DNA from 3 places in the Paenibacillus sp. FSL R5-0749 genome. Region 3 is predicted to be linked to each of the others. Evidence: riboswitches for the same ligand, from Rfam matches in the RefSeq annotation. Region 3 holds a riboswitch; each other region holds the start of a gene.

The links. A riboswitch is a leader RNA that binds a small molecule or an ion and turns the genes downstream of it on or off. The one in region 3 is predicted to bind cyclic di-AMP.
Region 1: linked by a shared signal. The riboswitch ahead of MKY85_RS07130 (hypothetical protein) and the one ahead of MKY85_RS17075 (3D domain-containing protein) in region 3 are both predicted to bind cyclic di-AMP.
Region 2: linked by a shared signal. The riboswitch ahead of MKY85_RS10265 (C40 family peptidase) and the one ahead of MKY85_RS17075 (3D domain-containing protein) in region 3 are both predicted to bind cyclic di-AMP.

Annotation. Positions count from the first base shown of each region.
Region 1 is NZ_CP152005.1:1,634,423-1,637,547, forward strand. It holds gene MKY85_RS07115 (urease accessory UreF family protein) at 1-128, opposite strand, end outside; tRNA gene MKY85_RS07120 (tRNA-Leu) at 572-654, shown strand; gene MKY85_RS07125 (glutathione peroxidase) at 803-1,282, opposite strand; cyclic di-AMP (ydaO/yuaA leader) riboswitch at 1,654-1,829, shown strand; gene MKY85_RS07130 (hypothetical protein) at 1,945-2,343, shown strand; gene MKY85_RS07135 (HAD family hydrolase) at 2,680-3,125, shown strand, end outside.
Region 2 is NZ_CP152005.1:2,267,722-2,270,846, forward strand. It holds gene MKY85_RS10250 (hypothetical protein) at 1-313, shown strand, start outside; gene MKY85_RS10255 (hypothetical protein) at 433-651, shown strand; gene MKY85_RS10260 (carboxymuconolactone decarboxylase family protein) at 793-1,122, shown strand; gene MKY85_RS10265 (C40 family peptidase) at 1,222-1,686, opposite strand; cyclic di-AMP (ydaO/yuaA leader) riboswitch at 1,692-1,823, opposite strand; gene pelA (pectate lyase) at 2,242-3,125, shown strand, end outside.
Region 3 is NZ_CP152005.1:3,876,574-3,879,698, reverse strand. It holds gene MKY85_RS17085 (ABC transporter substrate-binding protein/permease) at 1-362, shown strand, start outside; gene MKY85_RS17080 (amino acid ABC transporter ATP-binding protein) at 349-1,071, shown strand; cyclic di-AMP (ydaO/yuaA leader) riboswitch at 1,292-1,488, shown strand; gene MKY85_RS17075 (3D domain-containing protein) at 1,491-2,162, shown strand; gene MKY85_RS17070 (polysaccharide deacetylase family protein) at 2,270-3,064, opposite strand.

The DNA.
Region 1 (3,125 bases), 2.2 Mb from region 3:
TCTTCAGCATTACGAATGGTACCCTCCCTGATATGGATATCCATGCCGAAGGAATGGGTAAACCCTCCAACCTGAATAGAGGAATCAAGCAGTTTGACATAATCGAGCAGCTTATTCCCACGGTTCACATCATTCGCCTCCTGTGTTCGTTAAATGTCATGTTAGATGACATTTATATTCCTTTTTGTTAACTTTATGTTTGAAAATCCGAATTATATGATAGTTATCATCCCATAAACGTCCGCTTTTTGTCAATAGTATCCGTTGAATTTAATGAATAGATTCTGTTATTTAATATTTGTGTCATTTTATATAACTTATTATGTTATTTATGTGACGAAGTGCAGGGAGGAATATATATAAGGAAGGACTATATATAAATGAATCAACAAGATCGGCTCTTACCGAAAAAGAGGGGATCAAATCTAATAATATGCAGTTCATGGGTAAACATGACGAGAATATGCGTTTTTTGAGGAAAATGCCTAGCTAAAAAAGAAGGTTTAAAAAATGCTTTACTTTTATTTCTGAACCCTGTATAATCAATTCTGTTGCCGATTATTTACGACATGCGGTCGTGGTGGAATGGCAGACACGCTATCTTGAGGGGGTAGTGGGCGTATGCCCGTGGAGGTTCGAGTCCTCTCGACCGCATCATATGAACGATGAAGAAGAAGCTTTCCATTAATGGAAAGCTTCTTTTTTTGCCTTTTTGAACAGTCTGGTACCAGAAGTTGAAAAAAAGGCCATCCATTACCGGGGGTAAGGGTGCTCTACCTTCCGGCAAAGGGTGGCCGATGTACTATTTTTGCAGCAAGTTCTTGATATCTTCTTCAATCTTGTCAGGTGTTGTTTTGGGAGCATAACGTTTAACTACCTGTCCGTTCTGATCCACAAGGAATTTGGTGAAATTCCATTTGATTGCTTTGGAGCCGAGCAGGCCGGGTGCTTCTTTGCTAAGGTGTTGGAAGAGCGGGTGAGCACTTGAGCCATTCACATCAATTTTCTCAAACATAGGGAAGCTCACGCCATAATTCATCTGACAGAACTCCGCGATATCGTCGGAAGAACCTTTTTCCTGGGCAAACTGGTTGCTTGGAAATCCAAGGACTTCAAATGGCGCATCCTGGAACTTGTCTTGCAGTTCTTGCAGACCTTTGAATTGAGGTGTAAGTCCGCATGAGCTTGCCGTATTCACAATCAGTAACACTTTATCACGGTAGTCGGACATTTCAACTTCTTGACCGCGAAGGGTATTCACTTTGTAATCGTAGACTGTCATCTCAATCGCCTCCATGATATCATCTGATACCTTTCATTATATTGGTTACAATTAAATAATGCAAAACTAATATGGTGTTAAAAGAATCAAAACTGGCAAGTTGTGCAGAATGCGTGAATGAATTGCGAAGTGATTTACGCCAGAGTGAGAATTAGATAGCCTTGACGAGGTGGATAGCGTATAACCGTATTGTAAGCGTTATTATATATGAATAATGGCGAAAATCTGCCGATTCGGTGATCTGTCCGGACTTTACACCGCCATGGCACGGGTGTATGATTCATATCGTAATTTCAATTTAAAACTAAATTGTACCTGAAAAACGAAACAAACGATAATATCGCTCAATCTTAACTTAAGATATACGAACGATGTTTTAATCGCTGAGTTTCCATTCATTCATGAGTGGGAAACGGGGGAACCAACGGAATGCGCTGTCCAGGACAGTAGGCATTCATGGGGTGAATTTTCCGGTGACAGCCGGAAATAGGGCGACTCTCGCGCCCGAATCCGTCAGCTAACCTCGTAAGCGTTAAAGGGAGAGGCAACAAGCCGTACGCTGGTTCATGGCGATTTCGCCATGGATTCTTTAAGAAGCGTTCGGGAGGCCTTGGTCCCCCACGCTTCTTTTTTGTTGTCTTTTCACGCCAAGGGAGGAACGAATGATGGATAATGAGATGATCTTAGTGACTGCTCCTAATGAAGCAGGACGCAAATTTATCAAATTGCTGATGTACAAAAAAATGCCGTTTGCCGTTCTAACCAACAGTGCAGGGGAAGAGCGCAGACTCCGTAGAATCGGAGTAGAACATGTCATTCGCATGAATACGGCTGCAGCTCAAAAATGGTTTTTGCCGCAGGCAAGCGTTGGCAACGTGTTTATTTTCGAGAACAGTCTGAATCTGACCTGTCGTTATTTACAGATCTGTCGATCGTGGACATCGAAATCCCTATGCGTCATTACGGAGCAAAGCCATCCGAAGGGGATCTATCGGGGAATGGGTGCAGACCGGATTGTATATTCACTCAATGGGGAAGTCGGCTTTCTCCTCAATGGGTAATGTCATAGCTTGAGATTGCTCAGGTGTAAGGTGCCTGTTATAATTGAATGTATCGATAAACGGAAATTTGAGGAGACTCGTGCATGATGGTGAGTCTTCTTTTTTATGGTTTTAAAGGTTAAAGGTAGTTCAAAAAGTCCGCTTTTGATTACGAAGGATGCCTAGCGGCATCATCAGCATCGAATATGTAATTCAGCCGAAATGTCCGTTGCTCACGTAGTTTTCCCTACGCTCCGCTACTCCATTTCTAGCTTCATTCCATCTTCTCGATACTGAAAACCAGACTTTTTGAACACGAACTTTTAGATTGCCTGTGGCTTACAAGGAGGAATTGGCGTGCCGGATGTGGGTGGATTGAAGTGGTTGTTTTTTGATGTTGGAGATACGCTAGTGGATGAATGGGACCCCGTTGATGATATTATCGGACAGTTCGTTCGCGAAGCCGGTGCTTTGGGGTATCCGGTGAAGATTGAGGCGGTACGTGAACTGTTCGCGAACTGTTATCAGAAATATGAACAATGGCCCATGAGAGTGGCAATTCGCACATTCATTGAAGATGAAGGACATCAGAAACAGATTCAGGACAAGCTGAAGTTTAAAAAAGATCTTGAACGACCTTTTCCTTCAGCGGATTCCGTTCTTCAGCAGTTGTCGCGGTATTATCGCATTGGCATTATCGCCAATCAGAGTCCTGGAACGGAAGAAAGACTGGAGAGTTACGGACTGCGAAAGTATGTTGATGTTCTGGCATGCTCGGCTGAAGAAGGGGTGTCCAAGCCAGA
Region 2 (3,125 bases), 1.6 Mb from region 3:
AACAGAACAATTCTTTAATGATAAGCTGGCGGAATCGAAAGTTCATTTTGAACGTGCCCTGGATTGTAAACATACGGAATTCGATGACCTTTATCCCTATATGATTGAACATCCTCAATTTTTCTGGTACAAACGCTATGTTGCCTGGTCAGAATTACTGACGATTGTAGGCTTATGCGAAGAGTTGTCCTTCTCTTGGAAAGAACAATTTACACCGCATCAAGTGGAGTACCTTGAAGAACGTGTGATGTCCGCCAAAGTGCTTGATTTTTGGTTCGAGAAGAACGACAGCAAAGAGCACGCGCAGCGGTAACTTTCAGTCGGGACATAATTTCGAATGACATGACAGTCCAATACAGTCACGTGAGACCTAAATGACTTTTCATTTAGGTCTCTTTTTGTAAATAAATTTGGAATATAGGAGCCATGAACATGATTAGTGATACAGAATTGGACGCCCTGCGTCTGTCAGGTGAGAAAGTCAGAGTAGTACGGGACGAGCTGGAATCGAACGATGTAACCGGGATTGTCGTTGCCTGGGATGGCGAGCAGGTACTTATCCGTCGTCAAAATCGACGTGTCGTCAAGTTGGATCGTGGTTACCGCTATCAGTTGTTCAGCGAACCCCGGCAAAGTCCACTTGGTGAGTAACAACGATCATTATGTCAGAAGTATGAGCGTACAAATGTTTGGAATTACCATGATTTCTTGGCATAATTGACTCACTCGGGAGAGAAGATAGGTACAGTGAAGAAATTCTGTAACTATAGCCGAGAGGGTGTGCTGCAAGACATGACATTGATGAATGATAAAGTTCATGCCTACAAGGATCAGATTGGAGCATTAAGTGATGTGCTGCCAGGTGTGGTGAAGTCGTATCATGAGTTTACCGGAGAATGCTTCCAACCTGGGGCGATTGATGCGAAGACCAAACAGCTCATCGCGCTTGGTATTGGCTTGTTCGCCAACAATGAGGTATGTACCTTCTATCATGTAGAAGAAGCACGTGCCAAGGGCGCTACAGATCAGGAGATTATGGAGACCGTTGCTGTGGCCGGAGCTGTAGGAGGCGGACATGCCCTGTCCCAGGGCGCGATGCGAGTGCAGAAGGCGCTGCATTAAGTGTAAGATGGAGGTAGTCCAAGGACTGTCCTCCTAAAGAGGAAATCAAACAAAAGAGGAGGTTCCGGTTGATCCGGAGCCTCCTCTTTGATATTATCCCTACATTTTCCCTAACATTTTATCGTACATAAACTGTCCAGTTACCCGACGTGCTGTTACGTAACGATCATTGAAATAAGGATTGCTCATTTTGGTGATGCTTACCCCTTTGCTGCTGGATGCATGTGCAAATTGTCCGCCGCCGATATAAACACCTGTATGTGAAATGCCTTTGCCTGTTGTGTTAAAGAACACCAGATCACCTGTCCGAACATTGCTCTTGGCTACTGGAGTACCTGCTTTGGCTTGCTGTTGCGAAGTACGTGGCAATTCAATGCTGTATTTATTGAAAATATATCTCATAAACCCGGAACAGTCGAACCCGGCCAGAGTCGTGCCACCCCACTTGTAAGGAATACCTGTCATGTTGTTCACTACGGAGTTAATACTGCTTGCCTCTGTGCTTGTTGCCCCGGATGTAAATAGTACAGCCGCTCCAAAAATGGAGATAATCAGTTTTTTCAAAATCAATGTTCTCCCTTCGATGCCTACGGAGTTAGCTAAGGGTTCGGTAGAAGGTTCCCTATATTTCCTATGTATAAGAATAATTCACCCAAAATGGTTCCCCCGTTTTCAAACCTGAAACTCGGCAATGAATAATTAAGTTTTTGTAACTATTTGAAACTATATTGCATAAATGCGTAATTGTCAAACCCTTTTAAACCCCTTCGTAATACCTCAATGTTAGCGGAATTAACGATTTTATATGAAAGAAGGCGTCAAGTTTGGGTATCATTGATGACAAAAACGTCATTATTGATTCGTTTGAGACGAAATTGGATAAATAAATAAGTTTGTCATGAGTTAAAAGGACTATCCGTTATGTAGAATTTAAGAGATTATATTCATTAAGTTGCATATATTGACAAAAATTGATTTTTTGCATATCATCTGATTATCCAATCCACATATTGGATAAAAATGGATTTTATTATGTTATATATTTAAATTAAGGAGGTTTAAGGACGGGCGTTATAGGTAAGGTAGAATTGTGGATGTTATTACAATGAACATGGGAGAGTGTTACATTTGAAAGCAAAGAAAATAGTTACTTTTGTCCTGGCATGCGCCATGGTGTTCTCAACAGTTGGAATTGCAGTTCTCCCTGTAGGGACGGTATCTGCTGCTGATGCATCGGGTACTACAGCGAGTATTTCAGATATTTTGAAGAACCAACTGCCGGATGGAGGTTGGAGAAAAGATTATAAACAAACAAGTGGAGAGTGGGCGAAGTCCACGATTGACAACAAGGCTACATATTCAGAAATTAGAAGATTGGCGAAGGAATTTAAAAAGACGAATGATCCACGCTACTCCACAGCTGCAATCAAAGGAATCAACTTTTTGATCAATATGCAGTATTCAAACGGCGGATGGCCACAAGTCTACCAAAGCTCTGGATATCACAAGCATATTACCTACAATGATGATGCAATGATTAATGTAATGATCATGCTCGATGAAGTAGCAACACGCAAAGGTGATTTCTCATTTATCGACAGTACACTTGCTAATCGCAGTAAAAATTCAGTTGCCAAAGGTGTGGGGGCGATTCTGAATACTCAGGTCGTCTCAGGCGAGAAGCTTACAGCATGGGGACAACAACATGATTCCAGTTCCCTTAAACCAGCGAGCGCAAGAATCTACGAAGTACCATCGCTGACAGCTGGAGAGAGTGTAACGATTGTTAAATTTCTGAAAACAAGGCCTGCTACCGCTAAAATTACCGCATCCATTAAAGGAGCAGAGGACTGGTTTAACAAGGTGAAAATTACGGGTTACAAGTATGAAAGGGCAAATGGTGATAGCAAGATTATCGCTGATTCCAAAGCAGCACCGATCTGGGCACGCTTCTATGAAATAGGAACGGATAGACCCATTTTCATTGGACGAGACGGGGTAGT
Region 3 (3,125 bases):
CTTATCTGGCAGAGATTTTCCGTGCAGGTATTCAAGGTGTGGATCGGGGTCAGTTGGAAGCAGCTCGTTCCCTGGGAATGGGTAGAGGGGCAGCAATGCGTTATATTATTTTACCGCAAGCCTTCAAAGCTGTATTACCGGCGATCGGTAATGAATTCATAACCATCATCAAAGAATCCTCCATTATCTCCGTTATCGGTATGGTGGACATTATGTATCAGGCAAGTGTGGTCAAAAATATTACGTACCAAGGCTTGAGTCCATTTTTGATTGCAGCAGCCATCTACTTTGTAATGACGTTCATTTTGTCCAAGCTGCTGGGACGACTGGAAAGGAAGTTGAGTGCAAGTGATAGACGTTAGACAATTACACAAATCTTATGGAAATAACGATGTGCTTAAGGGCATTAACGTGACGATTGGCAAAGGTGAGGTTGTCGTGGTCATCGGTCCTTCCGGTTCGGGGAAAAGTACATTCTTGCGTTGTCTGAACCTGCTGGAACAACCTACCTCGGGAGAGATTGATTTTGAAGGCGTGTCAATCACAGACCCCAAGCACAACATTAACGCAACTCGTGAGAAAATGGGTATGGTGTTTCAACATTTCAACCTGTTCCCACACAAAACGGTAGAACAAAACATCACAATTGCTCCGATCAAAGTAAAGAAACAATCCACGCTGGAAGCGGAAAAAATTGCTGCTGATCTGCTTAACACCGTGGGCTTGTACGATAAAAAAGATGTATTCCCGAATCAGCTGTCCGGTGGACAGAAGCAGCGGATCGCCATTGCTAGAGCACTGGCCATGCAGCCGCATGTCATGCTGTTTGACGAGCCTACATCGGCATTGGACCCTGAGATGGTCGGTGAGGTACTGGATGTCATGAAACGTCTTGCAGAAGGCGGGATGACCATGGTCATCGTCACGCATGAGATGGGGTTTGCACGTGAAGTTGGAGACCGGATCCTGTTCATGGATGGCGGGGTTATTGTGGAAGAGGGAACACCTGATGAGGTGTTTGGAGCACCGAAAAATTCACGTACACGTGACTTCCTTGCGAAAGTACTCTAAATGAATTGATTAAATAGCGTTACTGACTTCGAGTCGGTAACGCTATTTTTTTGTTGAAAATAATTACATATGGGATTCAAAAAGTAACTATTCTGTTACCAAATATATAGCGGATATCTGGCCCAACACTTTTAGTGTATTCAATATTCTTACACGTGCTTATACATGTTGAATCCGTTTGGTAAGAATTACTACAAGTTCAGGTTACAAAATTGTGATATATTGAACTCTGCCGAAACTTCCGGACAGGGAGTGCGGGGGATGTAACGATGCAGATAGTGCAGGGGGAAGATCTACAGCACACTGCTTGGGGTGAATTAGGGGTACATATCGTTTCAAATGTAATGATGGACCTATAGGGTGGGCTCCTCATCCGAATCCGACAACTAACTTCGCAGGCACAATGAGGGAGGAAGACCATGATTAACAAGAAACGTATAGCCAAAACAGCAGTAGCATTAATGACAACAGCAATGCTCATTCAAGCCGTTCCGGCTCACGCCGATTCAGTTCATGTGGCCAAAGAGGGGGATACCTTCTACACCTTATCGAAACAATACGGAGTATCAATGAACACGTTAGTTAAAGCAAACAATGACATTTCGCCTTACAACATTTATGGTGGTTTGAAAATTACGATTCCCGGTAAGGCAAACAATGTAGCTGCCGCGGCGACGGAGAGCAAGACCCAAGCCAAAACGGTTACGACAGCAAGCTTGGACGTTAACACTGATAACAAAGTGGTTCAAGCGTGGGGTAAAACATTCGATTACAGTAAAACTGTGAACGTGAAAGCAACAGCATACTCTGCAGATCCGTCTGAAAATGGAGGATGGGGTGCCGTCGATTATTTCGGAAATGACCTTGAACTGGGTACGATTGCAGTAGATCCTAGTGTCATTCCACTTGGAACCAAAGTACTGGTAACGGGTCACAGCCATCCAGGCTTGCCAAAACAGGCTTTTGTGGCTACAGCACGTGATGTGGGCGGTGCAATCAAGGGTCACCGGATTGATATCTTTATCCCTGGTAGCAAACAGTCGGTAAGCACATTTGGTTTTCAGGATATCGAGTTGTACATTCTGAAGTAGAGCGTAAATTTCATTTAAACTGAATTCAAACAGGGTGTCTGCCAGTCGCTAACTTGCGATTGAACAGCACCCTTTTAATATTTCCTTGATTACCTAACACGGTTATTCTATTCTTTCGCCTTCGGTAATCCCAGCATTTCGTCCAAGGTGACCAGTTCATATCCCCGGTTACGCAGTTCCTCAATAATTTCAGGCAAAGCCTCAATCGTACCATTCAGATTCGATCCAACTCCGCCTCCTGCATGTTGTAGAACGATGGAGCCAGGTTTTACAGCAGACAGGATGTTATCTTTTACCTTTTCCTTGGAAAGACCTTTCCAGTCCAGAGAGTCAACGTTCCAGTTCACAATACTATAATGTTGTCTGGCAGCCCATTGCAGCTGTTCTTCATTAATGTCTCCATACGGAGGTCGAATCATCTTGGGCGTATATCCCGCCAAATGGCGAATGATATCCCCGGTATGTAAAATTTGTTTGCGGAAGGCATTCATCGACAGCTTACTGAACTCCGGATGATTGTAGCTGTGATTGCCAACGATGTGCCCTTCCTTAACAATCCTTTTTACCAAATCGGGGTGCTTCTCAGCACGACTACCAACGATGAAAAACGTAGCTCTGACTTTATACTTTTTCAACAGATCCAACACCTGCGGAGTAAACCGTGGATCGGGCACATCATCAAATGTTAACGCAACCTGTTTAGTTGAAGGACCATTAGTTTTGAACGTATCGGCATATTTCTGACGTAACTGTCCCAATGTTAATTGTTCTTCTTCCACGGAATCAGTATTGGATACCGATTCACTTGGCGGGTCTGAAGCATCCCGTGATGAAGCTGGTGGTGCTTGATATCCTCCGAGAAAAACAACGATAACCATCAGCATAATGAGGCGTACGCGCATAATAACAGCCTCCTTTTCCAAAATGACGTTCTCTATGGTATGCCCGTGGGCTTGAGAAAAT